2 regions of the Pseudoalteromonas sp. BMB genome follow, and region 2 is predicted to be linked to the other one. Evidence: predicted binding sites of a transcription regulator. Region 2 holds the regulator's gene; the other holds the start of a gene.
The links. The regulator NrdR, encoded in region 2, represses ribonucleotide reductase genes. The targets are predictions, from matches to a motif close to AAACACNANATNTNGTGTTT.
Positions count from the first base shown of each region.

Region 1 (15,476 bases), on a different contig from region 2:
TTTCACCTGTGGTGATGTTAGCACCGATCAGGCTATCGCCTTCGTTCAAGTTGATAGCAATAATGCCACTTGCACGCTGACGGCTGTATGCAGTCAGAGGTGTTTTCTTAACGATACCACTTGCCGTCGCCATGACGATAAACTTATCTTCTTCGTATTCACGAACTGGTAAAATTGTCGTAATACGCTCATCAGCTTCGAGTGGTAACAAGTTAACAATTGGCTTACCGCGCGCAGTACGTGATGCAAGCGGCAGCTGGTAAACTTTCAACCAATACAAGCGGCCAGAAGTGGAGAAACAAAGAATTGTATCGTGAGTATTTGCAACGAGTAGACGTTCGATAAAGTCTTCATCTTTCATCTTAGTTGCAGATCGCCCTTTACCACCACGACGCTGAGCTTCGTAATCGCTAAGAGGTTGATACTTCACATAGCCTTCGTGAGAAAGCGTCACTACAACGTCTTCTTCGTTGATCAAATCTTCTAAACTGATATCGTGCGCAGCAGCAGTGATCTCTGTGCGACGCTCATCACCATACGTTTCTTTGATTTCAACTAACTCATCGCGGATCACTTCCATCAAACGCTCTGGAGTAGAAAGGATGTACAGTAGCTCAGCGATAAGATCGAGTAGTTCTTTGTATTCTGCTAGAATTTTCTCGTGCTCAAGACCCGTTAATTTGTGAAGTCTTAAGTCTAGGATTGCTTGGGCTTGTTGCTCAGACAAATAGTACTGACCATCACGGATCCCTAATTCTTCCGCTAACCAATCTGGACGCGCAACATTTTCTTCACCAGTACGCTCAAGCATTGATTTAACGTTACCAAGATCCCAAGCTCGCGCAGTTAGCGCCGCTTTCGCTTCCGCTGGTGTTGGTGACTTACGAATAAGCTCAATGATTGGGTCAATGTTGGCTAGCGCAATTGCGAGGCCTTCAAGCGTATGCGCTCGGTCTCTTGCCTTACGCAGGTCAAATACAGTACGACGCGTTACCACTTCACGACGGTGAATAATAAACGCATCAAGCATTTCTTTCAGGTTGAAACACTTAGGCTGGTTGTTATCTAGTGCAACCATATTGATGCCAAACACAGTTTGTAGTTGTGTTTGAGCGTATAGGTTGTTTAGTACAACCTCACCGACTTCACCGCGTTTGATTTCAATAACAATACGCATACCGTCTTTATCCGACTCGTCGCGTAGTGCACTGATCCCTTCAACCTTTTTGTCTTTAACAAGTTCAGCAATCTTTTCAATTAGTCTTGCTTTGTTAACCTGGTAAGGAATTTCATGAACGATGATGGTTTCTTTGTTTGTTTTCTCATCGACTTCGATTTCAGCTTTCGCGCGGATATAGATCTTACCACGGCCTGTTTTATAGGCTTGTTCGATGCCGTTTTTACCGCTGATGATGGCGGCAGTCGGGAAATCAGGACCCGGAATATAGTCGATTAACTCTTCAATGGTGATGTCTGGATTCTGGATCACAGCCAAACAACCATTGATCACCTCAGTTAAGTTGTGAGGTGGAATATTGGTCGCCATACCAACCGCGATACCGGATGAACCATTCACCAATAAGTTAGGCACTTTAGTTGGTAACACATCTGGAATTTGCTCTGTACCATCGTAGTTTGGTACATAATCAACGGTTTCTTTTTCAAGGTCAGCAAGTAACTCGTGAGCGACTTTCGCCATACGTACTTCGGTATAACGCATCGCAGCTGCAGAGTCACCATCGACAGAACCAAAGTTACCTTGTCCATCTACGAGCATATAGCGTAGAGAGAAAGGCTGAGCCATACGTACAATAGTATCGTAAACCGCGCTATCACCATGCGGGTGATATTTACCGATTACGTCACCAACTACACGAGCTGACTTTTTATAAGGTTTGTTCCAGTCATTTTTAAGTTCATTCATCGCGAACAATACACGACGGTGAACAGGCTTTAGGCCGTCACGTACGTCAGGTAATGCACGACCTACGATTACACTCATTGCATAATCTAGGTATGAATTTTTTAATTCATCTTCGATATTGACTGGCAGGATTTCATTGGCGAGATCAGACATTTGACTCCACTTTCCTTCAGTGTCCACCCCTTTTGTGTCACACTACAACTTGTGTTGAGATGCTATCTGAATATCAAATTGCTTTTTCTACTGAAGCGCCAATTAAACGCGCTTCAAAAAATAGCCGAATTGCCTCAGAGTATCAGCGGGGGCTTTGTTTATTATAAAATTCGTCAAGCATGCTAACACACTTTTTACCGTTTTACAGGTGCTATTTTTATCTAATCCCCTTTATAATGCGCTCAATTCGACGAGGAAGTTTTTTATGACCGAACATCAAAATGTAGACCCTAATGAAATCGCTAAATTTGAAGAAATAGCAGAGCGCTGGTGGGACCGAGAGGGAGAATTTAAACCATTACACGACATTAACCCGTTGAGGTTGGACTTTATTAACGACAAATGTGAAGGCCTATTCGCAAAAACAGTATTGGATGTCGGTTGTGGTGGCGGGATTTTAACTGAAAGCATGGCTAAGCTGGGTGCAAATGCAACCGGTATCGACATGGGACAAGAGCCGCTTAACGTCGCAAAGCTTCACGCATTAGAGGTCGGCATTAACGTAGACTATCAAAAAGTGCCAGCGGAAGAATTCGCAGCCTTACACCAAGGTGAGTTCGATGTAGTAACTTGCATGGAAATGTTAGAACACGTACCAGATCCAGAATCCATTATTCGCTCAGTCGCACAGCTAGTTAAGCCTGGCGGTCATGTATTTTTTTCTACCTTAAACAAAACTACAAAAGCGTATTTACTGGCTATCGTCGCTGCTGAAAAACTGCTTAAAATGGTTCCTGAAGGCACGCATGAGCATGATAAGTTTATTCGCCCTTCGACCTTAATTGACTGGGCTGAAAAGTACGACCTCAAAGTCAGAGCGGCGACAGGGATTAACTACAACCCTATCGGCAAAACATTTACCTTAACGAAAGACGTTTCAGTTAACTACATTCTACACTTTGAGAAGCTGGCATGATCCAAGCGGTACTATTTGATTTAGACGGCACTTTGCTGGATACCAGTGATGATTTGGGCGCTGCACTAAACCACGTTTTAACTGCTAATAAAATGCCTACTGTCGGCAAACAGATATATAGCAGTGCGATTTCAAACGGCGTAGCAGCAATGTTGCAGGTAGGATTTGGTGAGTCATTAAAGCACTACGACATTCAAGTATTACGTCAAGGTGTACTCGACTACTACCTGGCGAATTTATCAGTACATTCCCAATGTTTTGCGCAAATTGGTGAGTTATTAGCGGCACTTTTAGAAAAAGAGATTCAGGTTGGGATCATGACCAACAAACCTGAATTTTTAACACTTCCGCTACTAAAACAGATCCCTGAACTTGCAAAGATCGAGACAGTAGTATGCGGAGATACGCTAGCGGTGGCCAAACCTCATCCCGAGCCTTTACTGTTAGTGGCATCAAAATTGGGGGTGTCACCTGAGCAGTGTATTTATGTTGGCGATGCTGAACGAGACATTATTGCTGCAAAATCCGCAAAAATGATTAGTGCAGCAGCAATGTGGGGATTCATTCCATCTGAAGCTGAAGCTAAGTCTTGGTATGCGGATCTCTATCTTACTAACCCATTAGACACGTTATCGCATATTTAGTGTCGATAAAAAAATAAAACACCATATATTGTGTTTTTGCTATAATAGATACGAATTTGTGTAGAAAAAAATCAGTTAGAATTTTTTTTTATTTTTGCTGAAAAGCATCATCTTTTTGTTGATTTTTCTTTGTGGGCAGATAAGTGGATTGTCATAGGTTAGTGGATACTTACATAAATAAATTATCCCAAACTTATCCACAATTCTGCCCGAGTTGTTCTCTTGCAAATTCACGTCAACCCCACTATCTTGTGATCCCTAGCCACTAGGGCACCATATATAGTGGTGGTTTGCTAAACAATTTTATATTCGTGCGATATCTAAAGCGCGTTCCTAAGGAATACAGGCACATAACATGAACCAACAGCTATCTGTATGCAAAAGAAACGGTCGCAAAGAACCGTTAGATCTAGATAAGATCCATCGTGTCATTACATGGGCGGCAGAAGGCCTAGATAACGTCTCAGTTTCTCAGGTTGAATTAAAGTCACACATCCAGTTTTATGACGGTATTCGTACTGGTGATATCCACGAAACGATTATTAAAGCTGCAGCCGATCTGATCTCAAAAGAGTCTCCAGATTATCAGTATCTAGCCGCTCGTTTGGCTATTTTCCACTTGCGTAAGAAAGCCTATGGCTGTTTTGAGCCGCCGCACTTACACGACCACGTGGTAAAGCTGGTTGAAGACAAGCGCTATGATCAGCACCTTCTTACTGACTACACAAAAGCAGAGTTTGATGAGCTAAACAGCTACATCGACCATAGCCGAGATATGAACTTCAGCTATGCTGCCGTTAAGCAGTTGGAAGGTAAGTACCTTGTACAAAACCGCGTAACAGGTGAGATCTATGAAAGTGCGCAGTTCTTATATGTTCTTGTTGCTGCAAGCCTGTTTGCAAACTACCCGAAAGAAACGCGTCTAGATTACATTAAGCGATTCTACGATGCGGTTTCAACATTCAAAATTTCATTACCAACGCCAATTATGGCGGGTGTTCGTACGCCGACACGTCAGTTTAGCTCATGCGTACTGATTGAATGTGCTGATAGCCTAGATTCAATCAACGCAACTTCTTCTGCGATTGTAAAATACGTCAGTCAGCGCGCTGGTATTGGTATTAACGCAGGTCGTATTCGTGCACTAGGTAGCCCAATCAGAAATGGTGAAGCGTACCACACAGGATGTATTCCGTTTTATAAGCACTTCCAAACGGCTGTTAAAAGCTGTTCTCAAGGCGGTGTGCGTGGTGGCGCAGCGACCCTATTCTACCCGCTTTGGCATCTTGAAGTTGAAAACCTATTAGTACTAAAAAATAACCGTGGTGTTGAAGAGAACCGTGTGCGTCATTTAGATTATGGCGTGCAGTTCAACAAAACCATGTATAGCCGCCTAATTAAAGACGACTATATCACGCTATTTAGCCCATCAGATGTGCCTGGTCTTTACGACGCATTCTTTGAAGATCAAGATAAATTCGAAGAACTGTATGTTAAGTACGAGCAAGATGAGTCTATTCGTAAGAAACGCATTAAAGCGATTGAATTATTCTCAATGTTTGCGCAAGAACGTGCGAGCACCGGTCGTATTTATCTGCAAAACGTTGACCACTGTAATACACACAGTCCGTTTGACTCTAAGGTTGCACCGATCCGCCAGTCAAACCTATGCCTTGAAATTGCACTACCAACGAAGCCGTTAAGCCATGTAAATGACCCTGAAGGTGAAATTGCACTTTGTACACTTTCAGCATTTAACTTAGGTGCCATCAAGTCTCTAGATGAGCTAGAAGAGTTAGCAGAGCTTGCGGTTCGCGCACTTGATAACCTATTAGACTATCAAGACTACCCTGTTCCTGCTGCGTACAATGCAACGATGGGACGCCGTACACTGGGCATCGGTGTGATTAACTTTGCTTATTATCTTGCAAAGAATGGTGTTAAGTACTCAGATGGTAGTGCTAACGGCCTAACACACAGAACATTTGAAGCGATCCAATACTATCTGATGAAAGCATCGAATGAACTGGCAAAAGAGCGTGGCGCTTGTCCTAAGTTTAACGAGACGACCTACTCACAAGGTATCATGCCAATAGATACCTATAAGCGTGACCTTGATAAAGTCTGTGAAGAGCCATTACGCCTTGACTGGGATGCATTAAGAGCAAGTATCCAAGAACACGGTATGCGTAACTCAACGTTGTCAGCCTTGATGCCGTCAGAAACATCATCGCAAATCTCAAATGCAACAAACGGTATTGAACCACCTCGTGGCCATATCAGTGTTAAAGCGAGTAAAGATGGTATCTTGAAGCAAGTTGTACCAGAGTACGACCGCCTCAAAGACAACTATGAGCTACTTTGGGATATTCCATCTAACGATGGTTACCTTGCGCTAGTTGGTATTATGCAGAAGTTCATCGATCAAACTATCTCTGCAAATACCAATTATGATCCAAGTAAGTTTGAAGCGGGTAAAGTTCCTATGAAGCTATTGCTAAAAGACTTACTCACCGCATACAAACTTGGTGTTAAGACACTTTACTATCATAATACCCGCGACGGTGCTTCTGATGCTCAAGATGAGCTGAAACCAGAAGCAGAAGACGATGGCTGTGAAGGCGGCGCTTGTAAGATATAACTTTTTATGCGGGTGGTCTTCACCCGCTTTTTTAGGTATTGAGTAACACATTTATGGCATATTCTACGTTTAGCAGAAATCATAACGACCAATTAAAAGAACCGATGTTTTTCGGACAAACTGTTAATGTATCTCGCTACGACCAACAGAAGTTCCCTATTTTCGAAAAGCTAATTGAAAAGCAATTATCGTTTTTCTGGCGTCCAGAAGAAGTAGACGTAAGTAAGGATAGATTGGACTTTCAGGCACTTCCTGAGCACGAAAGACATATCTTTTTGAGCAACCTAAAATATCAAACATTGCTAGACAGTGTTCAGGGTCGCTCTCCGAACGTTGCTCTTTTGCCGATCGTCTCCATCCCTGAACTTGAAACTTGGATCGAAACTTGGGCGTTTAGTGAAACGATCCACAGTCGCTCTTACACTCACATTATTCGTAATGTGACGCAGAATCCGGAAGTGATCTTTGATGACATCGTGGGCAATGACAAAATTGTTGAACGTGCGGATGCAGTTACCAAGTATTACGATGAACTGATTGAAAAGGTAAGCCTTTATAATCAGTACGGTGAAGGCAAGCATGAAATTAATGGCACAACGGTCGTCATTAACTTGTTTGAACTGAAAAAGCTCCTGTATCTTTGCATCATGTCGGTAAACATCTTAGAAGCGATCCGCTTCTACGTGAGTTTTGCCTGCTCATTTGCTTTTGCTGAGCGAGAGCTTATGGAAGGTAATGCTAAGATCATCAAGCTAATTGCTCGTGATGAAGCGCTTCATTTGTCTGGCACACAGCATATGCTGAATATCATGCAAGAAGGCAAAGATGACCCCGAAATGTCTATCGTGGCAGCACAATGCCGTGACGAAGCGATTAAGATGTTTGTTGAAGCAGCTGAGCAAGAAAAAGAATGGGCTGAGTATCTATTTAAAGACGGCTCAATGATTGGCCTGAACAAAGATATTTTGTGTCAATACGTTGAGTACATCACAAATATTCGTATGGCAGCAGTTGGTTTACCAACGCAATTTGAGACCAAATCGAATCCTATTCCGTGGATCAATGCTTGGCTTGTTTCTGACAATGTTCAGGTTGCACCACAGGAAGCTGAGATAAGCTCATACCTTGTTGGACAAATCGACTCTGAAGTCGATGCCTCTGACTTTGGCGATTTCGACCTGTAATGGTTGAAAAGCCATCTTTCCTAATTCAGGTTGAGAATATTGAGGAGCCACTGGAATATGTGGCTTCTTCGTCTTCGATACTTGAAACCCTTGAAGCCGCAAATATCGAAGTCCCCTATCAATGTCGCGAGGGTTTTTGCGGCGCCTGCCGCGCCAAGCTCATTGACGGACAAACACAGTACGCGAACGAGCCACTTGCTTTTGTGAGAGATGGGGAAATTTTATTGTGCTGTAGCAGACCCACAAGCCATATTAAAATAGAGTTGCCGTAAATAACCAAAGCCCAAGAGATAACAACTTGTCTAATAGCCGTTATCTCTAACTAATACGTTAAATCAGCTTGGTAATTTGAGTACGAATGTAGTGTTCGCTATCAGTAACACTCATCGCCCCATTTTCAAAAATCACATCCCAATGTAAACTTCGCGTCAGCATTTCACACAATTCAACCACAAAGTCCTTAGGAATACTAAACACAGAGAAAGATCCAATAAACTGTAATTGCGCTCGACGCTCTTCAAACCATTGCTCACCGCCTGCACACAACACCACAACCTTAGCATAAAGCTTTTCATACTTGAGTATCTCATCGACCTCTAAGGTACCAATAAACAAAGCAACTTCAACTTGTTCGTTGTCATCTTCTAACCATACATCCGGCCAATATTTTTTCTCCGCCTTGCTCCACTTTGCCGGCTTATCAAAAGACAGTGCGCAGATCCCAAGCAGTTTCATCGCAAAATGCTCGCTACTTTCTTTTGACAACATGGCGGTAGTAAACGCTTCTTCATGGTGGCTATGGTGAAATAAGTCAGCAACCTTAATCCTTGCCTTGAAAACAAATGGCTTGTTCATTATGTTGTGCTCACTTTAGCTTGTTTCTTAACTATAGCTGTAATTCTAATTTCAACAATAACTAAGTTATAGTATAACGTTATTGATCCGCAAAATTTGTAGTGTTATATTATCACTCTATTAGTCGAACAGCTCACTCGTTCAATACATAACCTAACTCGTGGTAATAAAAATATGTTTAAGCAGTCTCTTATCGCCAGCGCATTAATTTCAATAATAGGTGCAGCGCCAGCTTATGCTGCACAACTAACAGGTAAAGTTGTTGATGCAAACAACCAACCGCTCAGTAACGCCACTATCCACCTTCATGGCAAAAGCAAATCGGTAAAGTCAGATAAATTTGGCCAATTTACGATTGAGCTTGATGCTGACTCGCAGCTTCATATCTCAAAGCCAAACTACTTAGACCATCGTATTAATGTTACCGAAGAACAAGGTTTCGTACGTGTTGAGCTAACACCAACGTCCGTTGAGAGCATAGTTGTTTATTCTTCTGCCCTGCACAAAAATAGTATGGAAATGACCTCTCCAGTGAGTGTATTAAGCGGTGATGAACTAAAAAACCGTGCAAAACCCACACTGGGTGAAACACTAAAAGGCCAACCTGGGATCAATGCCAGTTATTTTGGTCCGGTAAGTTCAAGCCCTATTATCCGTGGCTTAGATGGACCGCGAGTCAAAATCACGCAAAATGGGTTAGACAGTAGCGATGCCTCGCGCGTTGGTCCTGATCATGCCAACACCAACGACTCGCTTGCAGCGCAACAGATTGAAGTGCTAAGAGGCCCAGCTACCCTACTATACGGCTCAGGTGCAATAGGTGGTGTGGTTAATGTCGTTGATAATCGTATTCCGACTGATGTGATCGAAAGCCTTCAGGGCGCAGCCGACTATAGCCATGATACCAACTCAAATACCAATACCTTTGCGGTGTTATTAGAATCAGGCTTTGATGGCTTTAACTTCCATTTCGATGGCGTTAAGCGTAAAGGTGGTGACTATGAAACCCCTAATTTCGCGCTTCCACACGACGAACATGAAGAACACGCGCATGAACATGAAGGCGAAGATCATGCCCACGAAGCAGAAGAGCATGAAACAGAGTACGCCAATCGCGTCGACAATACCTTTATCGATTCTGAGCAATTTAACTTAGGTACAAGTTACGTCGGCGATCATCTGACCGTTGGTTTCTCTTATGGCCGTGTTGATACGGACTATGGCATTCCTGCTCACTCTCATATTGGTCATGACCATGATCACGAGCATGAGCATGAGCATGAAGAGGAAGGGCATGACCATGAAGAAGAATCCGTATTTGCTCGAGTAAAGCAAGACCGTTGGCAAGGGCTTGTAAATTATGCAGTACACAGTGACTGGCTTGAATCTGTTGGTCTACGTGTCGGCTACACCGATTATGAACACGCTGAAATTGAAGATGGAAACATAGGTACAGTATTTAAAAATGATACAACCGAGTTACGCTTAACCGCAGAGCACCGCTTAGGTGAATGGCACGGTACTGTTGGTTATCATTTCTCCGACAGCGATTACGCCGCGAACGGTGAAGAAGCTTTCACGCCATCGACCAATACCAAAACGCATGCTCTTTATATCCTTGAAGAACGTCGTTTTGGAGACTTCACACTTGAGTTAGGTGCTCGTATTGAAGACTACCAGTTATCAAGCAAAGGCAATCAACTCGAAGCGTACGAAGAAGATCATGACCATGAAGGTGAACACGATCATGATCACGACCATGGTGGTAACTTAGATAATGGGTTTATTTCTTATGACCTAGAAATGACCAATCTAAGCTTGTCTATTGGTGGTGTGTACGACTTTGCTGAAGGCCAAAACGTTGCTGTTTCGCTGTCTCGTTCAGAGCGCGCACCATTAACTGCCGAATTGCTTTCAAATGGCATTCATATCGCAACCAGCACCTATGAACTAGGGCTTGGTTATGAGCTTGAAGGTGATCATTTACACTTTGAGCCACAAGATGTTGAACAAGAGACATCAAATAACTTAGACATCAGTTTCAGAAAGTTCTCAGGCGACTTTGGCTATACCGTTAATTTCTTCTATAACGACATCGAAAACTTCTACTATCAGGCATTAACAGACTATATCTATAGTCCAGAGCACGGTTTAGAAGTGGCGGATCATGCACATGAAGGCGCGGTTCCAGTGTTTAAGTTTGAAAGCAGTGATGCCAAACTATACGGTCTCGAGTTTGATGCCCATTACAAACTAAGCAACTTTGCACGCGTCAAAGTGTTTGGTGATTCGCTGACAGCGAAGTTAGATAACGACGAATATTTGCCACGTATCCCAAGCAACAAGCTAGGTCTTGATTACGAACACAGTTACGAGAACCTAACTGCTAACTTCACAGTGACGCATTATTTCAAGCAAGACAACATCGCGAGCTATGAAAGTGAAACTAAGGGCTATACGTTAGTGGATATGTCGTTTAACTATGACTTTGAGTTTATGGGCAGTGACATGGTTGGTTATGTTAACCTTGATAACCTAACAGATGAGCTAGGCTTTGTGCATAGCTCGTTTATCAAAGAGCAAGCCCCTCTTCCAGGTCGTAACATCAAGCTTGGCATTAGAGGCTACTTTTAATACCGATTCCTTTCTTTTATAGAAACCAAAAAGCTACCTCTTGTGGGTAGCTTTTTTATCTAACTTGAAGCAGTGAACCTCAATTTAATGATAGTAAATCAGTAAATTATGCGCGAGTGCCAAAGATTTTGTCACCGGCATCACCAAGCCCAGGGACTATATATCCTTTCTCATTTAAATGGCTATCTAATGCTGCTGTGTAAATTTCAACATCAGGGTGTGCTTCTTCCACAAGCTTTACTCCTTCTGGCGCTGCCACCAGCACAATCGCTCTGATCTCTTTTGAACCGGCTTTTTTTAGCATGTCGATAGTAGCAATCAGTGAGCCACCAGTCGCAAGCATTGGATCAATAACTAATGCAAGTCTGGCATCGATATTGCCCACCAACTTCTCAAAATAAGGCACAGGCTCAAGTGTTTCTTCGTTGCGCTGTAAACCCACAACACTTACTTTAGCTGCTGGGATCAACTGCAGTATGCCATCTAGCATTCCCAAACCGGCTCTCAAAATTGGCACTAAAGTGATCTTTTTACCTGTCAGCCTTTTAACTGTTAACTCGTTACCGTCCCAAGCAGAGATAATCTGATCGCTCAACGTCAAATCTTTTGTTGCTTCGTAAGTGAGTAAGTTGCCAACTTCCGAGACAATTTCGCGAAAATTTTTGGTCGATATACCCTGCTCTCGCAAGAGCCCGAGTTTATGCTGAACTAGTGGGTGATCAATTACATGTAATGCCATGGCTGCGTATCCTTATAAACTGCTAAAGAAATCTTCTGGTTTGTGCCTTATAGGCTTTGTACACTGCACCGTAGGCGTGCCTAAATAAAGATAGCCAACGATCTCATCTTTTTCATTGAGACCAAGTTGCTTTTTCACTTCTGGACTCTGGGCAAAGTAGCCCGTACGCCATACACCAGATAACCCCTGTGCAAAAGCCGCTTGCTGCATCGCAAGTACACTACAGCCTGCACTTTGAATTTGCTCAATACGAGGTACTTTTGGATGTTCTTGATAAGGAGATACCGCGATGATCAACATTGGCGCGCGCTCTGGTAGCTCTCTCGCTCTATCTATCACCCGCTGCTCTTGCAGCTCTTTCACCGCCGCTTGATAATAGATTTCACCTAGCTTTTCGCGGCCTTTTTCTTCAACTGTAATAAATCTAAACGGTGTTAAGCCACCATGATCTGGCACTTTTAGTGCTGCTTTTTTAATGATTTCTAACTGAGCTGGATTAGGTCCAGGAAAAGACAGATTGCTATCTGACTGGCGTGTTAAGAGTAATTCTATGGCGTCCATTGACTCATCCCGTATTGTGCCTTCAAAATGGCCGTGAATTATACCAATTTGACTTAATACGTGTCTCGAAATAGACCAAATACTTAAGCAAATTGGTATTACGTGGCTTGTAGTCTATCATTTTCCCTTAAATTCGACCACGTGACATTACGGATTTCTGGACAGCATCCTTTCAGTAATTCATTTTACTCCGGAAGTAAATCGCGTTGTTTCCTATCAATAAGTAGCCTTAACCAATAATCAACACTGACATAACGTCCACCACCAGTAAAAAATAATGAAAGTAGTAATACAAAGTAAGTTGCCGAAAATTCAATTCCATTGTTTAAAATAACAATATTACCTCTTTCATAGAGATAATTTGGTCTGCCATTTTCTTCGACTATCTCTTTAATTGAATCCAAACGTTGCTTTGCTGCTACGCTATTTTCTAAGCTCGCTTTAGCTTCTTCAAAGCCTAGCCAGTCTAATACTTTTGCGGCGCTGGTATCAGGATTTGTTGGCGTTACCGAAAACCAGCCATGCTCCAAATGCACCGTCGTTGCAGCAACTACCATAGTCACCATGAGCGGAATAGACACTAAACGCGTAAGCAAGCCAAGTAAAATTAACCAACCACCTAAAAACTCCGTCCAAGCGGCTAGAAAGGCAAGTAAGTCAGGAAAAGGTAAACCTAAGCCCCACTCACTATTGCCAAACCATGCGACAATATTGGGATCGGCGAGGAGGCGTTGTAAAAATGCCGCGTCCGGATTAGCCAAATTTAATTTATTGTAACCTGCAATGATCATAACTGGCGCAAGAATAAGGCGCATAAGTAATGGCGCAAGACCAGAAAAATGTTGAGATAAATGTTGTAGTTGCCGATACGGCTTTAATAGGTTGGCAAGCATATGCGGTCCATAGTTGATGTTAGAATTATCAGTATAGACCGCAGATTGGGTTGGGTTATTTCGTTAGGGCCTGTTAATCTTTCAAGTTTGTTTTTGCAGCAGTTTGATTGGTATTTATACAAGGCAGAGCCTGCGTAGCATAGTTGTTCTATGTGAGTCAGTCGATAAAGACTTTGGGCTCCTGCAAAGTCACCTTACCCCACATCCTTGTGGGGCAACACAGAAGAAATGCCAATCAAGCGCTGCCCTTTGGGTTCACCTGAGTGCGCTTTGTTCATTGTTGCTCAACTCTTGCTTAGATTACTAGGCGGCAAGTCGAGCGTCGCGACCAAAACACACTCAGGAGCACAAAAATCAAACAGCAAAGATCAACAGACCCTAGATCTTTCTTGCTACCTGAAGGGCTTCTGCAATCGCTCGCTTAGCATCAATCGCTGCCGCCAGTTTGGCCCCACCAATAACGTGCTGATTTTCTGGTAGTGCCTCTTTATCGAACAAGCTATCGTTAGAAACTTGTCCAATACAAGCAATGACCGTATCAACATCCAACAATTGCTCTTCACCTGCAACTCTTACAGTCAAACCTTGACTATCAAAGCTGATATATTCGCATTCTGCAATTTGTTGAACATTGTGGTGTTTTGCAACGGCTCTGTGGATCCAGCCTGTGGTCTTACCTAAGTCTTTACCAAAACGTCCTTCAGAGCGTTTTAACATATAAATCGGTCTTTGCTCTTGTGATGGTTGCGCTTCGCATTCTATTCCCCATTGAGATTTAAAATCAGGAATCGTTTGTTCTCGCTGTTCAGTTAAAAACGCTACCATGTCAAAGCCAATACCACCTGCGCCTAAAATAGCAATTTTATTACCTAATTCTACTTCACCCTTAATCACTTCGTCATAGGCAAACACACGTTTCCCATCTGCGCATTCAATTTTCGACATCCGTGGACTTACGCCCGTTGCAAATACCACATCATCAAACGCATTTGCCATTGTTTCTTCGTATGGTGTATTTAGGCAAAGCTCAACACCTAAGCGATTTATTTCGCTGACATAGTATTTAAGCGTATGTTGGAAGTCTTCTTTACCTGGTATTCGCATCGCTAAATTAAACTGACCACCTAATTCGCTACCTTTATCAATCAACTTGACTTGGTGGCCTTTTTTAGCGAGATAATAACTTACAGACAACCCAGCAGGTCCTGCGCCAACAACGAGTACTTGTTTTTTCCTTTGGGCACTCTGAAGTGGATAATCCAATTCAAATCCGGCTTGTGGATTCACCAAACATGTTGCTCGTTTACCTTTAAATACATGGTCTAAACAACCCTGATTACAGCCGATGCAAATATTGATTTGTTCCGAGCGCTGCTCTTGATATTTATTAAAGAATTCAGGATCAGCCAGTAGCGGACGCGCCATAGAAATAAGGTCGGCATCTCCTTTAGCTAAAATGTCATTAGCAAGATCTGGGGTGTTAATCCTATTTACTGCTACAACAGGTATATCAACGGCTTGTTTTAATCTATGTGACGCTTCACGATAAGCACCTGGAGGCACCATCGACGCAATTGTTGGAACACGCGCTTCGTGCCAACCAATACCAGTGTTGAGAATATCCACACCGGCCGCGACCAAAGCTTTGGCTTGAAGCACAACTTCTTCTGGTGTTGAGCCATTTGGGATTAAGTCCATGACCGACAGACGAAAAACGATTATGAACTTATCGCTCACTTTTGCTCTAACCGCTTTTACAATATCTGTTGCCAATCGCATTCTGTTTTCTAAGCTACCACCATATTCATCAGTGCGCTTATTAGTATGACCCGCCATAAACTCATTGATTAAATATCCCTCTGAGCCCATGATTTCCACACCATCGTAGCCTGCTTTTTCGGCCAACTTAGCTGAGTGAGCAAAGTCTTTAATCGTACCTTTGATGGCACTTAAGCTCATTGCTTTTGGTTTATATGGATTAATCGGTGCTTTGATAGCACTAGGTGCAGTGTTGAATGGATGATAAGCATAGCGCCCAGCATGTAGTAACTGTATACAAATTTTGCCACCATGCTTATGTACTACATCAGTGTATGCTTTGTGTTTAATTACATCGTATAACGAGTTAAAAGAAGAAGAAATGGGTGTCAACTTACCGCGTAGGTTTGGACTGTAGCCACCGGTTACGATCAGACCCACTCCACCTTTTGCTCGTTCTTCATAAAACGCAGCCAGTCGCTTTCGGTTGTGCCACCCTTCTTCAAGCCCGGTA
Region 1 covers NZ_MBQA01000057.1:200,011-215,486, reverse strand. Annotated here, with positions in the region: gene gyrA (DNA gyrase subunit A) at 1-2,077, opposite strand, end outside; gene ubiG (bifunctional 2-polyprenyl-6-hydroxyphenol methylase/3-demethylubiquinol 3-O-methyltransferase UbiG) at 2,343-3,053, shown strand; gene BB427_RS04850 (HAD family hydrolase) at 3,050-3,697, shown strand; gene nrdA (class 1a ribonucleoside-diphosphate reductase subunit alpha) at 4,053-6,338, shown strand; gene nrdB (class Ia ribonucleoside-diphosphate reductase subunit beta) at 6,392-7,522, shown strand; gene yfaE (class I ribonucleotide reductase maintenance protein YfaE) at 7,522-7,794, shown strand; gene BB427_RS04830 (YaeQ family protein) at 7,853-8,377, opposite strand; gene BB427_RS04825 (TonB-dependent receptor) at 8,552-11,011, shown strand; gene upp (uracil phosphoribosyltransferase) at 11,118-11,750, opposite strand; gene BB427_RS04815 (NAD(P)H nitroreductase) at 11,763-12,311, opposite strand; gene BB427_RS04810 (HvfX family Cu-binding RiPP maturation protein) at 12,497-13,204, opposite strand; gene BB427_RS04805 (FAD-dependent oxidoreductase) at 13,583-15,476, opposite strand, start outside.
Region 1: nrdA (class 1a ribonucleoside-diphosphate reductase subunit alpha) is a predicted target of NrdR. The motif match lies at 3,966-3,985, and genes of this name have one in related genera.

Region 2 (15,476 bases):
ATAGTTTCAATTGGTGTTGGCTCTGGCTTACCCGGAGTAAATTCCATCGCGATAACACTGGTACCTTTTGGGATATCCTTTACTTCAATTTTGTTTTGCACACCAAAAGCAAACTTCATCGACCCGGCAATTTGCTTAAACTTCAGCACGTCCATTTCAGAAAATGCCAGTAACAGTACAAAGAAGCACATCAGTAATGACATCAAATCAGCAAATGTCCCCATCCAGGCGGGAAGACCTGGGGGAGGACATTTACATTCATTCTCATCTGACATGGTTATTCCTCAGCCTCAGCGCCACGTTTAGACTCAGGCAAATAATTTTTCAAGATGCCTTCAATGACTTTCGGGTTTTGGCCATCTTGAATACCTAAAATAGCATCTAAGATGAGCCGCTGATTTCGCTCTTCTTCATCTTTACGAAGCTCAAGCTTAACCTGAATTGGGATCGCAACCACGTTAGCTAAAAACGCACCATACAAAGTTGTTAAAAGAGCAACAGCCATGGCAGGCCCTATTGCTTTTGGGTCGTCCATGTTAGACAACATAGCAACTAGGCCGATGAGTGTCCCGATCATGCCCATCGCAGGCGCTATATCAGCGAGGGATTTAAATAAACCGGCGCCTAACTGGTGTCTTGAGGACGTTAAAGCAATATCTTTTTGCAGTGTGGCGCGCACAACATCAGCGTCATGGCCATCGACTAACATATCAACGCCTTTACGCATAAATTGGTTGGGAATTTCAGCTTCTTCTAACGCTAAGAAACCACCTTTACGCGCAGAATCAGCAAGCTCAACTGCTTTTTCAATCAGCTCTTCAGGGGTTTCAATCTTAAACATGAAGGCCTTCCCGGCCACTTTACCAATGCCGAAAAATTGTCCAAGCGTAAAGTTAGACAATACGATAAAAATTGAACCACCAAATACGATAACGACGGAAGGCGTGTTATAGAACATAGCGATCTGGCCATCACTACTTAGTACCATCGACATTACAATCAAACCTATGGCACCCAGGATCCCTATTACCGTTGCTAAATCCACATGTCCTCCGGGGGAAGTTATTTGTGATAAATCACGCAGTTATTATTGTTTGAGTTATCGGCAAGTTTCTCTACAACTTAACACTATTATATTAAAAAGTGTTTAAAATGCGAGTTTATAGCAGATCTTGTAATGCCGATACTCCGTCAGATCAAAAAGTCTCTGGTTTTTTTGACCTTGGCGCGCAATCCCCCTAAAATTGCCACACTTTTACTTTACGGGTCAGTGTGACATATGGCGGTAAAAAAACCTGATAACTTGAGCTTTGAAGAGGCTATGCAAGAATTGGAACAAATCGTTGCAGACATGGAAAATGGTAGCTTACCTCTGGATCAAGCACTTAAACAATTTGAGCGTGGGATAAAGCTCGCAAAAGCTTCAAACCAAAAACTTCAGCAAGCTGAGCAGCAGGTCGCTATTTTAATGGGCGAAGATGAGCACGCGCAATTACAGCCATTTGAAAACGAAGCCTAATGTCAGCAAAATTACAAGAAAAACTCCTGTCTGCTAAGACGCGTGTAGAAACCACCGTTTTACACTATTTTGATAATGTGCTTGATACTGAAGAAAATATCAAAGCCGCAACGCGCTACAGTATAGAAAATGGTGGTAAACGCTTGCGACCATTCTTGGTGTACTGCACTGGTGAATTGTTTGGTGCGGCTCCAGAAGACTTAGACAAGGCCGCTGCAGCAATAGAGTGTGTTCATAGCTATTCGTTGGTGCACGATGATTTACCCGCGATGGATGATGATGAACTTAGGCGCGGCCGTCCAACCTGCCATATTCAATTTGATGAAGCGACAGCTATCTTAGCTGGTGATGCCTTACAAACTCTGGCTTTTGAGCTATTAAGTGGGCATCAATTCGCAGTAAACCACCATGCACAAATAAAAATGATTTCCGCGCTAGCTAAAGCATCGGGTCTACAAGGCATGGTTGGTGGCCAAGCACTTGATATAGCTGCTACTGATCGTTCAATTACCATAGACGAACTTGAACGTATTCATAAGCTAAAAACAGGTGCACTGCTAAGCTGTGCTGTGGAGCTTGGGATCTTATGCGGCAACTCAGAGCAAGTTACCGAGCAAGCCTGTAGTGCAATACGCACTTATGGTCGTGCAATAGGCCTTGCATTCCAAGTCAGAGATGACATTCTTGATGTAGAAGGTGACACGGCGGTGCTTGGTAAGCCACAAGGCTCTGACATAGAACATAACAAGTCTACCTACCCTGCATTGTTAGGCTTAGAACAAGCAAAAGAAAAAGCCGAACAGTTGATAGATGAAGCACTGGATGCGCTTACGAAAATAGATGGTGACACAGAAATACTTGCAGATTTAGCAAAATACATCATAGATCGAGAATATTAAGCTGACGTATAAAATAACTACGCCAAGCTAAGAAAATATTCACAAGTACTTTGTAAATACTGGCTAACATAATATTATGACCAGTTGGTGACGAATTTTAATAATTATGAAGTGAGCTGCGCGGGTAAATACTCAGCAAAGACTCACTAGGACTCTGATAAATACCATGAAACTTGATAGTAGCAAGTATCCTTTACTCGCGTTAATTGACGACCCAAGTCAACTTCGTCAATTACCCCAGCATAAGTTATCTGTGTTAAGTGATGAATTACGAGAGTATTTGCTAAACTCAGTCTCTCAAAGCAGCGGTCACTTAGCTTCAGGTCTTGGCACGGTCGAACTGACCGTTGCATTGCATTACGTCTACAACACACCACAGGATAGATTGGTGTGGGACGTAGGTCATCAGGCTTATCCCCATAAGATCCTTACAGGCCGCCGTGACCAGATGCATACAATTCGCCAGAAAGATGGGCTACACCCTTTCCCATATCGAGAGGAAAGTGAATACGATACCTTTAGTGTTGGTCACTCAAGCACCTCAATTTCTGCAGCGCTCGCAATGGCTATTGCCGCTGAAAGAGAAGCAATTGGCCGTAAAACTGTTGCTATTATTGGTGATGGCGCAATGACTGCTGGTATGGCGTTTGAAGCCATGAACCACGCGGGAGATGTTAATCCGGACATGCTCGTGATCTTGAACGACAATGAAATGTCTATCTCAGAAAACGTTGGCGCACTTACAAACCATTTCGCTAAGATCCTCTCTGGTAGCTTCTATACCAATATTCGTGAAGGCAGTAAAAAGCTGTTAGCTGGTGTACCGCCAGTTAAAGAACTTGCCGGCAGAATGGAAGAACACTTAAAAGGGATGATAATCCCAGGTACTTTCTTTGAAGAGCTTGGCTTTAACTATATTGGCCCAATCGATGGACATGATGTTGGCACCCTAGTTGATACGCTGCGTAATATGCGTAACCTTAAGGGGCCACAGTTATTGCATGTTAAAACGCAAAAAGGGAAAGGCTATAAGCCTGCAGAAGCGGATCCTATTGGCTACCATGGCGTACCAAAGTTTGATCCAACCGTGCACAGCTTACCCAAATCAAAGCCCAGCGCACCGACCTTTTCAAAAGTATTTGGTGACTGGCTCTGTGATATGGCCGCACAAGATAATAAGCTGATGGCTATAACACCTGCAATGCGTGAAGGCTCTGGCATGGTGCGTTTCTCTAAAGAGTACCCAGCCCAGTATTTTGACGTTGCAATTGCGGAGCAACATGCTGTTACGCTTGGTGCAGGCTTTGCCTGTGAGGGCTTAAATCCTATTGTTGCTATTTATTCAAGCTTTTTACAACGTGCTTATGACCAACTCATTCATGATGTTGCACTACAAAATCTGCCAGTACTTTTTGCTATTGACCGCGCAGGTGTCGTTGGTGCCGATGGTGAAACGCACCAAGGGGCTTATGATCTAAGCTTTTTGCGCTGCATTCCTAATATGGTGATAATGGCACCAAGCGACCTCAATGAGTGTCGCCAAATGCTCTATACCGGTCACCGCCTAGATAGGCCAGCTGCGGTAAGATACCCTAGGGGCAGTGCGGGAAGCGCAGAGATTAGTGCAGAAATGAGCGAACTGGAAATTGGTAAGGGCAAGGTAGTAAGAGAAGGTGAAAAGCTGGCTATTTTAAGCTTTGGTACATTACTTGAAAACGCTCAAGCCGTTGCCGCAGAGCTAAATGCTACACTAGTTGATATGCGCTTTGTAAAACCTTTAGATACCGCACTTATCGAAGAGTTAGTGGTAACTCACGAGCGCTTTGTAACACTTGAAGACAATGCGATTGCTGGTGGTGCAGGTTCAGCTGTGAGCGAATATCTATTAGCCCAAGGCCATCTAAAGCCAATCAAATTACTCGGCCTGCCTGATGAGTTTATTAAGCATGGCTCACAAACCGAGATCCACGCCGAACTGGGTTTAAGCAGCGAAGGAATAAGTCAGCAAATTAAGGCTTGGCTCAATCCACAGTCTTGACTTTGAGCAGTTCTAAAAAAGGCTTCCATTTAGAAGCCTTTTTTATGCTCTGCCTCTCGCCCTGAAATATGTTGACAGTTTAAGAGCTAGTGATGAGCTTTACCTCATCCACACTCTCACTTCCGCAAGTCCATTGCTTTGCAAAAGTTGTAACTGAGACTCTATGTTCGCGCTTTGCTCAAATTCGAATGCATCCAATTGATCGTCAAAGATGATTGTCGCAGCACCATCACCGCCACGTTGCTTGACCTGATGTAATGCGATATCAGCTAGGTTCACAGATGATTCCCAACCAATGACCTTACCGCCTAGTAGTGGCAATGGATAATATGACCACCCCATCGACACCGTCAATTTGGTCGTTTTACCGTTCGGTAAGCGGTAATCCGTTTCAGCAATCGCCTTACATAAGTCGCTGACATACTCTTCGATATAGTCTCTGCTAAAGTCACGTAGTAGTAATAGGAATTCATCACCACTCCAACGGACAACATAATCAGAACCTTGCGTTCGTGTATTAAGTAACGTCGCTAATTGCTGCAAGCAACTATCACCACCAATTGGACCATAAGAATCATTAATTTTGCTAAAATCATCAATGTTCATGATCATCAATACCAAACTCTTATTTTGAGCCTGTAATGATTGTGCATTGCGCTGATAATGCTCGACATCTTTTGGTAACTGATCAAAGAGGAAGCGACGACTACGTAGCCCAGTCAATTCATCTGAGTGACTTACAAGTTTAAGCTGAGTATTGACCTGATTAAGCTTTTCGTTGGCTTTTCTGAGCTCTGTCGTACGCTCTGCTATCAACGCTTCTAGCGCGGCTTGCTTTCTTCTTTCTTGTGCTCTAAATACCCAGAAAATGAGATAGAACATAAATATAAACGCACAAGTGATAAACAGCCTAAAGTAAATAGTCTCGTCGAAACGGCGCGGTAACGTAATGGATAAGTTAAGCACCTTCGCCTGCTCCCAATCTTGCCCTTGGCGCTTAACTTCTAAAACAAAGGTGAAGTTGCCTGGTGGTAAATTGGTATAAATTGCTTCGCGGCGTGACTGAGCATCACGCCATTGCGTATCGTGCCCTTCTAGCTTGTATCTAAATTCAATGCTATGCGGCGCGTAAAAATCGATTGCAGTATAATTAATGGTTAAATCACGCTCAGATGTATCAAGCTGGATCACTTGATTTAATGATTCTGTACTAAATACTCTATCGTGGGTAGACAATGACTCGAGTCTTGGCAATAAATCCCCACCACCAAAAAGCTGGACATTTTTAGGGATTTCAACAACGCCTTGTAAGCTGGGGTAAAAAATAGCTGACTCGGTTTCAACCACGGCATCATGCCCAAGTCCTGAACAACATTGGCTTGGTCTACCATCGAGCTGCCTATCGAATGGGCTTATTACTTGTTCAACTTGCAAACTCTCTATAACATGACCGAATTGCGCAACGGGCATGCGATATACCCCTTTCATTGTGCTCACCCAGATGAGCTGATTGCTCTTGTCATAATGCAGCGAAAATATCGATCCGTAAGGCAATCCATTTGAAGCATCAAGCTGATACCAATCACCGTCTGAGGTACGATAGAATAACCCATCGTTGAGAGAGCCAACTAAAGTCGTCACAGTATCCAAATGCAAAATACTGGTGATATAAGCGGTATCCAACGACGTTTGAGAACCAATTTTTTCGATCCCCTTATCATTGTAACGATAAGCACCTTTGTTTGTACCAATGAAGCCGTATCTAGGGAAGTCTTCAACAAAAGTGACGAATTGGCTACCGAGAAAGGCATTATAGGCAAACGGCGTTATCCCCTTGTAATCAAGACGATACAAGCCCCTACCTGTACCGAACCACATCCCCCCACGATTTGAAGGGCTGAGAGAAAATACCGGATTTTGCCTGAGCTCACGCTCACTTAACTTTTGCAGTATGCCATCTTCATAGATAAGCGCGCCACGGTCAGTACCAAGAATGAGCTTTTCACCGATAAATTCTAAGTCGTGTATTACAGAGCGATTTAACTGAGCACTTGTGAGCACGGGTTGATAACTATCATTTAACCCGATAATACCAAGACCTTCTCTGCTAGCTACCCACAATTGACCGTTGGGGCCTTGAGTAATTGCTGAGATAGCTTGATTTGTCCGTTGACCGATATGATGACGCTCAACCTTACCTGAGTGAGCAAGCCAAAGTCCCTCATTTAAACTAGCGAGCCAGATATTATTATCGTTATCCATAAAAATATCGGCAAACCAGATGCTCTGATCTAGTTGAATTGGCTCAACAGCTTGCCAAATGCCATTATTTTGTCGGTATAACAATCGCCCATAAGTGGAAACCCACAGGCCGCCCTCTTTATCGTTAAGAAACTTATATACCGCATTGTTACCCACTTCTTGGTAACGACGTAGTACTTCATCAATATCTAGAAAATAGGCGCCCAGCTCTGATGCTAAGAACAACTTGCCGTCGACCCAAGCTAAGTCATGTATGATGGTTTGCGCTAACTGTTCAGGTAATGACACTTTACTTGCCAATTCAAGCCGAACCCCATCGCCAGTACGATTGCTGGATTCGCTGATTTTAAGTAAATGACGCTCATTTACCAACCAAATGCCATCTGGCACCAGCGCCATTTTAGTCACGGAACCTACAATTTGATTGATTTGGGTAACATCTAACGTACTTTGTTCGATGTTATTGGCGGCTAACGTCAGCTTTTTCGCAGAAACATAATACAGACCATTCGCAGCAATCCAGATCCCGCCATCTTCATCTTGCAAGATATCCCGTACAGGCCCCTGCAGATCGAAGCGCCGAGCTTCTAAGGTTTGGGGATTGAGTCTTAACAATCCTCGACGCGTGCCAACCCAGAGCATGCCAAATCGATCCACCACCAATTTATTAATGGCATTGCTATTTAAGAATTCGGTGTTTTGGGTGTTGAAGTTTTGGAATTGATGACCATCAAACCGGCTTAAGCCAAACTGAGTTCCGAGCCAAATGTAGCCCTGATTGTCTTGAACAACACTCTTAACGCTTTGTGACGGTAATCCACTTTGGATATTCCACTGTTTAACTACGTAATCATCTATCGCCGCAAAACTCGTAATTGGTAGCAGCAAAGTGAAAATGAAAAACAATAGCCTTGTCATCTCGATTCCATCACATCAGCACAGTTAGACTAAAATGCCAGTTTTAAACAAAGCTTGCACGCAAATCAATGAAAAAATGCCCGCTAATACATCATCTAGCATAATCCCAGAGCCACCGTGCAAACGTTTATCGAGCCATCTTATCGGACCCGGTTTCAAAATATCGAAAAAGCGAAACAAAATAAAGCCAACGATTAATGACTGCCAGCTAAGTGCCGCCCCTATCATGGTAATATAAAAGCCTGCCACTTCATCCCAGACAATGGCTGGATGGTCATGAACATTAACATCGTCCGCTGTTTTACCACACACCCAAATCCCAAATAATGTCATGACAATCGCAACCAGACATTGCAGCCAAATTGGTGCGCCCTGGGTTGCAAAAATAAACGGTAATGCGGCGAAGGTGCCAAAAGTACCAGGTGCTTTTTTCGCTAAACCAAGACCAAACCCGAGTGCAAAGAATTGATGCGGCTTCTTTAAATTAAATACATACTGCTTAGCCAAACCAACTCCTAGCTAAAATGCTCAAAACCAAGCCCTGAGAGCTGGTAAGGTTGACCTTTTTTGAGCAATTGAATTTCGCCATTATTAGCCGTAATTTGGCCAATGCAAACTGGCTCAACACCATATTGCTTCAATCTGGTTTCCACGGCATTTTTGTTATTATCATTGACCGTGAAGAGTAACTCGTAGTCATCACCAAAACCGAGCGCGAGCCGCATGCGTGCATCTTCATCAAGACTTGAGCGCAGCGCATCAGACTGTGGGACTTTATCGGCATTTATCTTAGCGCCAACTAACGAGCTACGTAAAATATGCTTAAGATCCGCAAGTAGACCGTCTGAGATATCGATTGCTGAAGTAGCAAGCCCTCTAAGCACTTGGCCAGCTGCAACCCGTGGCGCTGGGTAGTGAAACTTTTCAAGCGCCACTTTGTAATGTTTTGGCTCAAGCGTCCAGCCCTGCTTTCGCGCTTCAATAGCAAGCCCTGCGTCACCAAGTGGACCTGTTACATAAATCCAATCACCCACTCGCGCTCCTGAGCGCTTGAGTGCTTTACCAGTTGGTACAATACCTTTTGCACATACAGTGATAGTCAATGGACCTTGCGTTGTATCGCCACCTATTACTTGTACGTTATAGTACTCGGCGATTTCATGCATGCCTTCGGTGAAGGCCTCTAACCACTCTAAGTCAGCGTTGGGTATGGTTAAACCAAGTGACACCCAAGTAGGTTCAGCGCCCATTGCAGCTAAGTCGCTAAGGTTTACCGCAATCACACGATGGCCAAGCGCCCGTGGTGGAATATCTTCAAAAAAGTGCACACCCGCAACTAGCGTATCCGTTGTTACCGCAAGCTGATTGCCAGCAGGAACTGAAACTAGGGCACAGTCATCACCGATCCCAAGCTCTACATCTCGACGAATAATACCGCGGCCTTTAAAGTAGTGATTGATTAGCTCAAATTCTTTCATACACAAAAAAGCCGGCCAAGGCCGGCTATTCCTATAGTAAAGCTTATTTGCGAATAAACTTAACCGCTTTGTCTAGTACACCGTTAACGAATTTATGGCTTTCTTCAGCGCCAAACATTTTCGCTAACTCAATACCTTCGTTGATAGCCACTTTGTATGGCACATCTTCACGGAATTTAAGCTCATAAGCACTAACACGTAACACGGCAAGCTCAACCATATCCAATTCTTCAAGTGGACGAGCTAAATGCGGACGAATTGCTTCGTCTAGCTGCTTTTGGTTAACAACAACACCACGCGCTAAGTCTTTGAAGTATTCTACATCGACTTTCGTTACGTCGTTTTCGATCAGCATTTGCTGTTCGATATCGGCAATTGGGTTACCACTTAGCTGCCAAGAATAAATAGCTTGTAAAGCAAGTACACGTGCTTTGCGTCTAGCTGCTGGTTTCACTGAGATTCCTCTTAAATTTGCTCTAGCACGTTCACCATTTCTAGAGCTCCAAGGGCGGCTTCTCCCCCTTTGTTGCCCATTTTAGTGCCCGCGCGCTCGATAGCTTGCTCAATGCTTTCAGTAGTAAGTACACCAAAAGCAACAGGGATGTCATAATCTAATGAAACGCTAGCTAAGCCTTTGTTAGACTCGTTAGCAACTAAATCGAAGTGTGGCGTACCACCACGAATAATCACACCTAGCGCAATAATCGCGTCGTGCTCTTTTTTCATCGCAACGCGTTTTGCTGCTAGTGGTAGTTCAACCGCTCCCGGTACATATACAACCGTGATGTCTTCATCGCTAACACCACCGGTACGTTTTAATTCATCTACAGCGCCTTCAAGTAAGCTGCTACCGATAAAATCGTTAAAACGTGAAATGACAATGGCAAATTTTTTGCCAGGAGCGTATTTATTACCTTCGATTACTTTCATTAGATGTTCCTAATCTGTATGAGCAATTGCCAAATTGAGGCGCATGATAGCACAGTAATGTGGCAATCGCCTACTATCTGAATATAGGCGATTGCGATCAATTTGGCATTTTGGAATTATTTTGGTTCGACGTATTCAACCACTTCTAAGTGGAAACCAGACAGTGCATGATATTTTTTAGGTAGACTCATTAGGCGCATTTTCTGAATGCCTAAATCAGCCAAAATTTGCGACCCCACACCTACGGTGCGCGAAGTACCTTGGAATTTACGGTAGTTCACCTGTTCACCCGCATCTTCCGCAGCAAATGCCTTAACCAACGCTTCCATCTCCTCGCTGCGTTCTTGCTTACCGAGAATGACTAATACGCCTTCGTTGTCGGCGATGTGCTTCATGGCACTTTGCAGTGTCCAGCTTCTATCCGCGCTGCGATCTGAATGAAGAATATCGTTAAACGTGCTTTGCAGATGCACACGTACTAAATTGGCTTCTTCCGATTTTATCTCGCCTTTTACCATCGCATAGTGAAGTTGATTATCAATGGTGTCTTTGTACGTCACTAGATTAAACTCACCAAACTCAGTAGGCAGTCTACACTCTGCTACTTTTTCGATAGTGGTTTCGTTTAAATTACGATACTCAATTAAATCAGCAATGGTGCCGATTTTAATATCGTGCTCTTTTGCGAATACTTCTAGTTGTGGGCGACGTGCCATAGTGCCGTCTGGATTTAGAATTTCAACAATCACAGATGCAGGTTCCAATCCCGCCAAACGTGCTAAATCACATCCAGCTTCAGTATGGCCTGCACGCGTTAAAACGCCGCCTGGTTGCGCCATGATTGGGAAGATATGACCAGGTTGGACAATATCTTCAGGCACTGCACCTTTGGCAACTGCAGCTTGCACTGTACGAGCACGATCTGCCGCTGAAATCCCCGTCGTTACCCCTTTTGCAGCTTCAATAGACAAAGTAAAGTTGGTAGAGAACTGAGCGCCATTGGTTTTCACCATTAGTGGCAAGTTCAGCTGCTCACAGCGCTCCTGTGTCATGGTCAAACAGATTAACCCGCGACCATATGTTGCCATGAAATTAATTGCATCTGGTGTAATGTGCTCTGCTGCAATGATCAGATCACCTTCATTTTCTCGGTCTTCATCGTCCATCAAAATAACCATTTTACCGGCTTTAATGTCCGCGATGATTTCCTCAGCACTATTTAAACTCATAGTTTTCCCATTTTTACTTTGTCTGTGGCTACTTTATAAAGCCAGCTTTCGCCAATAGACTGGTTGTGAGAGTGGACTCGCTGGCAGCGCTTGGCTCACCCTGAATTAGTCTTTCGAGGTAGCGGGCGATTTGGTCAACCTCTAGGTTTAGTTTTGACCCGACTTGAAAACCTGCAATCGTCGTTTCTTGCGCCGTGTGTGGCACTATGGTCAATTTAAAGCGGTTTTGTTCCACGGCATTGACCGTCAAACTGATACCATCAATAGCAACCGAACCTTTATACGGAATATACTTCATTAGCGATGACGGCGCGGCTAACCAATAGTCAGTCGCTCTGGCATTAGCGGTTATCTCAACCACTTCAGCAATACCATCCACATGGCCTGACACCAAATGACCGCCTAGACGTGAAATCGGCTGCAGCGCCTTTTCAAGATTTACCTTTTGGCCTTGTTTGTACTCGGCAAAACGCGTCAAACTTAAGGTTTCGTTAGAAACATCGGCTTTGAAGCCATCATGAAACTTCTCAGTTACAGTTAGGCAAACCCCGTTCGTGGCAATACTATCACCCAAGTTTACATCGCTCATATCAAGAGATGTCGTGGTCACACGAACAATTAAATCGCCGCCCTTGAGCTGCAATTGAGTTAATGTTCCTGTTGCTTCGATAATACCTGTAAACATTTTACTTCTCTTTAGTCGCGATAAGTTTGAGATCAGGCCCCACTTGGCAAACGTCGCCAAACACTAACTCTGGTATTTGCGACATGGCACTCAGTGGTGTGGTGTTAAACAGCCCTTTTCCAGCGCCAATTATTTTCGGTGCCAAATAGACGATATATTCATCGATTAGCCCTTGTTCATGCATTACCCCCGCAAGGGTGGCACCGGCTTCTAGCCAAACATAATTACAGTGCTTTTCAGCCAGCTTGTTGAGCACGGCTTTTAGGTCGAGCTTACCGTTGATTTCAGGCACGACAATTTGCTCTACGAAATGAGGCCATTGCGCTGAATTATCAATAGTACGGCGAAAAATAATCACCGGAGATGTAATTTTAAATAGCGCAAGATCTGGTGTCAGACGATTTTGTGAGTCAATAATCGCACGTATCGGCTGGCGTAGCTCAGATTGAGGATAATCGGTGTCTTGCAAAAATTCTTCACGAACATTGAGTCTGGCGTTGTCTACCATAACCGTATCGGCTCCGGTCAAGACCACACAGCTCTGCGCGCGGTGGCGCTGTACGTCTAAGCGCGCTTCCGCTGAGGTAATCCACTTGCTCTGGCCATTGTTTAGTGCGGTTTTCCCATCAACAGAAGCGGCAAGCTTACAAGTCACGAACGGCAATCCATGCTCCATTCGCTTCAAGAATCCGGTATTCAGTGCCCTTGCTTGTGGCTCTAACAAACCAAAAGCCGTTGTAATTCCCGCGGCTTCTAACATTGCCAATCCACGCCCTGCAACTTGTGGGTTGGGATCAACCATGGCTGCAACCACTCTGCTGACGCCTGCGTCAATCAGACCTTTAGCACATGGCGGCGTTCTACCATAGTGACTACATGGCTCAAGCGTTACATAGGCAGTTGCACCAGCGGCTTTAGCTCCAGCTTGCTTAAGCGCATGCACTTCAGCATGGCCTTCACCTGCTTTTAAGTGCGCGCCTTCGCCGACGATTTCACCGTCTTTTACGATCACACAGCCGACGTTTGGATTGGGTGTTGTGGTGTATTTACCGCGTTTTGCAAGCGTGATGGCGCGGCTCATGAAATCATGGTCTTGCGCTGTGAACTGGCTCAATCCCCCAACCTCGCAATTTCTTCACCAAACTCACGGATATCTTCGAAAGAGCGATATACCGAAGCAAATCGCACATAAGCCACTTTATCGAGCTTTTTGAGGGCTTCCATAATACATTCGCCAATCATGTCGCTTGGTACTTCGCGTTCACCAGTACCACGAATTTGAGATTTAATTTGGTGTACTACTTCTTCAATTTGTTCAGTGCTGACGGGACGTTTTTCCAGCGCTCGGTGCATGCCATTGAGTAACTTATCTTCATTGAAAGGCTCTCTGGTACCATCTTGCTTTATCACGCGCGGCATTAAGAGCTCAGCACCTTCAAAGGTAGTAAAGCGTTCGTGGCATAAAATACACTCACGACGGCGACGGACTTGGTGGCCGGAAGCAACCAAACGTGAATCTATCACTTTGGTATCTTTGGCTGTACAGAATGGACAATGCATAGACGCTCTCGTTGACTCAAAAACAAAAAAGGCCGCTTGAATGCGGCCTTAATCATAACAAAAAACTGCTTTTTTGTGAGCGAAATTATGCGTAAACAGGTAATTTAGCGCAAATTGCTTTTACTTTTTCTTTCACTTGTGCCTGTACAGACTCATCATTGATGTTGTCTAGTACGTCACAGATCCAGCCAGCAAGCTCTTTCGACTCAGCTTCTTTGAAGCCACGACGAGTGATTGCAGGAGAACCGATACGCAGACCAGAAGTAACGAACGGTGAACGTGGATCGTTTGGTACAGAGTTTTTGTTTACTGTGATGTTTGCACGGCCAAGCGCAGCATCTGCATCTTTACCTGTGATGTCTTTATCAATCAGGTCAAGTAGGAACAGGTGGTTTTCAGTTTTGCCAGAAACCACTTTATAACCACGCTCCTGAAGTACCGCAACCATAGCTTGTGCATTTTTAACCACTTGCTCTTGGTATGACTTGAACTCTGGCTGTAGTGCTTCTTTGAACGCAACCGCTTTTGCAGCGATAACGTGACATAGAGGACCACCCTGACCGCCAGGGAATACCGCAGAGTTTAGCTTTTTGTAGATTTCTTCATCATCACAAGCAGAGATGATAAGGCCACCACGAGGACCCGCTAGCGTTTTGTGCGTTGTTGTTGTTACAACGTGTGCATGAGGCACTGGGCTTGGGTAGATACCAGCGGCAACTAGACCTGCAACGTGCGCCATATCAACAAGTAGGTAAGCGCCTACTTTATCAGCGATTTCGCGGAACTTCGCCCAGTCAACGATCCCTGAGTACGCAGAGAAACCACCGATGATCATTTTTGGCTTGTGCTCAAGTGCTAACGCTTCAACTTGCGCGTAATCGATTTCACCAGTTTCTTCGTTTAGACCGTACTGGATAGCATTGTACGTTTTACCAGAGAAGTTTACGTGTGAACCGTGCGTTAAGTGACCACCGTGAGCAAGGCTCATACCTAGCACAGTGTCATGTGGCTGAAGTAACGCTTGGAATACCGCCGCGTTTGCTTGTGAGCCTGCGTGAGGCTGAACGTTTGCGTAAGTCGAACCAAATAGCGCATTGGCGCGGTCAATCGCAAGTTGCTCAACCACGTCAACGTGCTCACAACCGCCGTAATAACGCTTACCTGGGTAACCTTCAGCATACTTGTTTGTTAGCTGAGAACCCTGCGCTTCAAGTACACGTGGGCTACAGTAGTTCTCAGAAGCGATAAGCTCGATGTGCTCTTCTTGACGTGAAGTTTCTGCTTCAATCGCTGCAAATAGTTCTGGGTCAAAATCTGCAATATTCATGTTACGTTCTAACATGGTTTCTCCTAGGTAAACGTAAGGGTATTTTTAAAGACAATCTAGCATCACAAGATAACCAGTTTGCCTATGAAATCAGCATGGGCATATTTAAGCAGGGATTGAATTTATTTCACACCCCTATCGCGATGATATTTTTTTATTTAAACATTAATATTTTAAATAAGACAACCTAAGTTGCATTTGAAAAGCTAATATAGTCTCGGAATTGACCTTATCTGAGTGGGCGTTCTACCCACTCAGACAGGCTCTCTGATTTAGTTGAGTTTTGCTAACATTGCCGCCTTCAAAGCATCATAATCTGCACTAAGCGGCTCTGCCAAACATGGTTTTTGCAATGCATCGTTCAACGGTTTAGGCATATCAAGCTGCTGATTTAAAACACCTTCTACAGATTCTTTAAACTTCGCAGGATGCGCAGTGGCAAGGAAAATTCCGGTTTCATCCGCTTGAGAGTCCAGCGCTAATCCTTCGTAGGCTATCGCAGTGTGTGGCTCAGCCAAGTAACCTTTGTCATGTAATTCTTGCATTACCGCCTGAGTCCGTGCTTCCGATACCGAACGTGAATAAAAGTCATGTTTGTTAAAATCCCCTCTTTCCAACATGATTTCAACAC
Region 2 covers NZ_MBQA01000204.1:6,892-22,367, forward strand. Annotated here, with positions in the region: gene BB427_RS20525 (flagellar motor protein MotB) at 1-275, opposite strand, end outside; gene pomA (flagellar motor protein PomA) at 278-1,045, opposite strand; gene xseB (exodeoxyribonuclease VII small subunit) at 1,280-1,519, shown strand; gene ispA ((2E,6E)-farnesyl diphosphate synthase) at 1,519-2,418, shown strand; gene dxs (1-deoxy-D-xylulose-5-phosphate synthase) at 2,585-4,456, shown strand; gene BB427_RS20550 (ligand-binding sensor domain-containing diguanylate cyclase) at 4,556-7,636, opposite strand; gene BB427_RS20555 (phosphatidylglycerophosphatase A family protein) at 7,661-8,143, opposite strand; gene thiL (thiamine-phosphate kinase) at 8,152-9,114, opposite strand; gene nusB (transcription antitermination factor NusB) at 9,158-9,568, opposite strand; gene ribH (6,7-dimethyl-8-ribityllumazine synthase) at 9,580-10,044, opposite strand; gene ribBA (bifunctional 3,4-dihydroxy-2-butanone-4-phosphate synthase/GTP cyclohydrolase II) at 10,161-11,273, opposite strand; gene BB427_RS20580 (riboflavin synthase) at 11,302-11,958, opposite strand; gene ribD (bifunctional diaminohydroxyphosphoribosylaminopyrimidine deaminase/5-amino-6-(5-phosphoribosylamino)uracil reductase RibD) at 11,960-13,072, opposite strand; gene nrdR (transcriptional regulator NrdR) at 13,069-13,518, opposite strand; gene glyA (serine hydroxymethyltransferase) at 13,604-14,860, opposite strand; gene thrC (threonine synthase) at 15,118-15,476, opposite strand, start outside.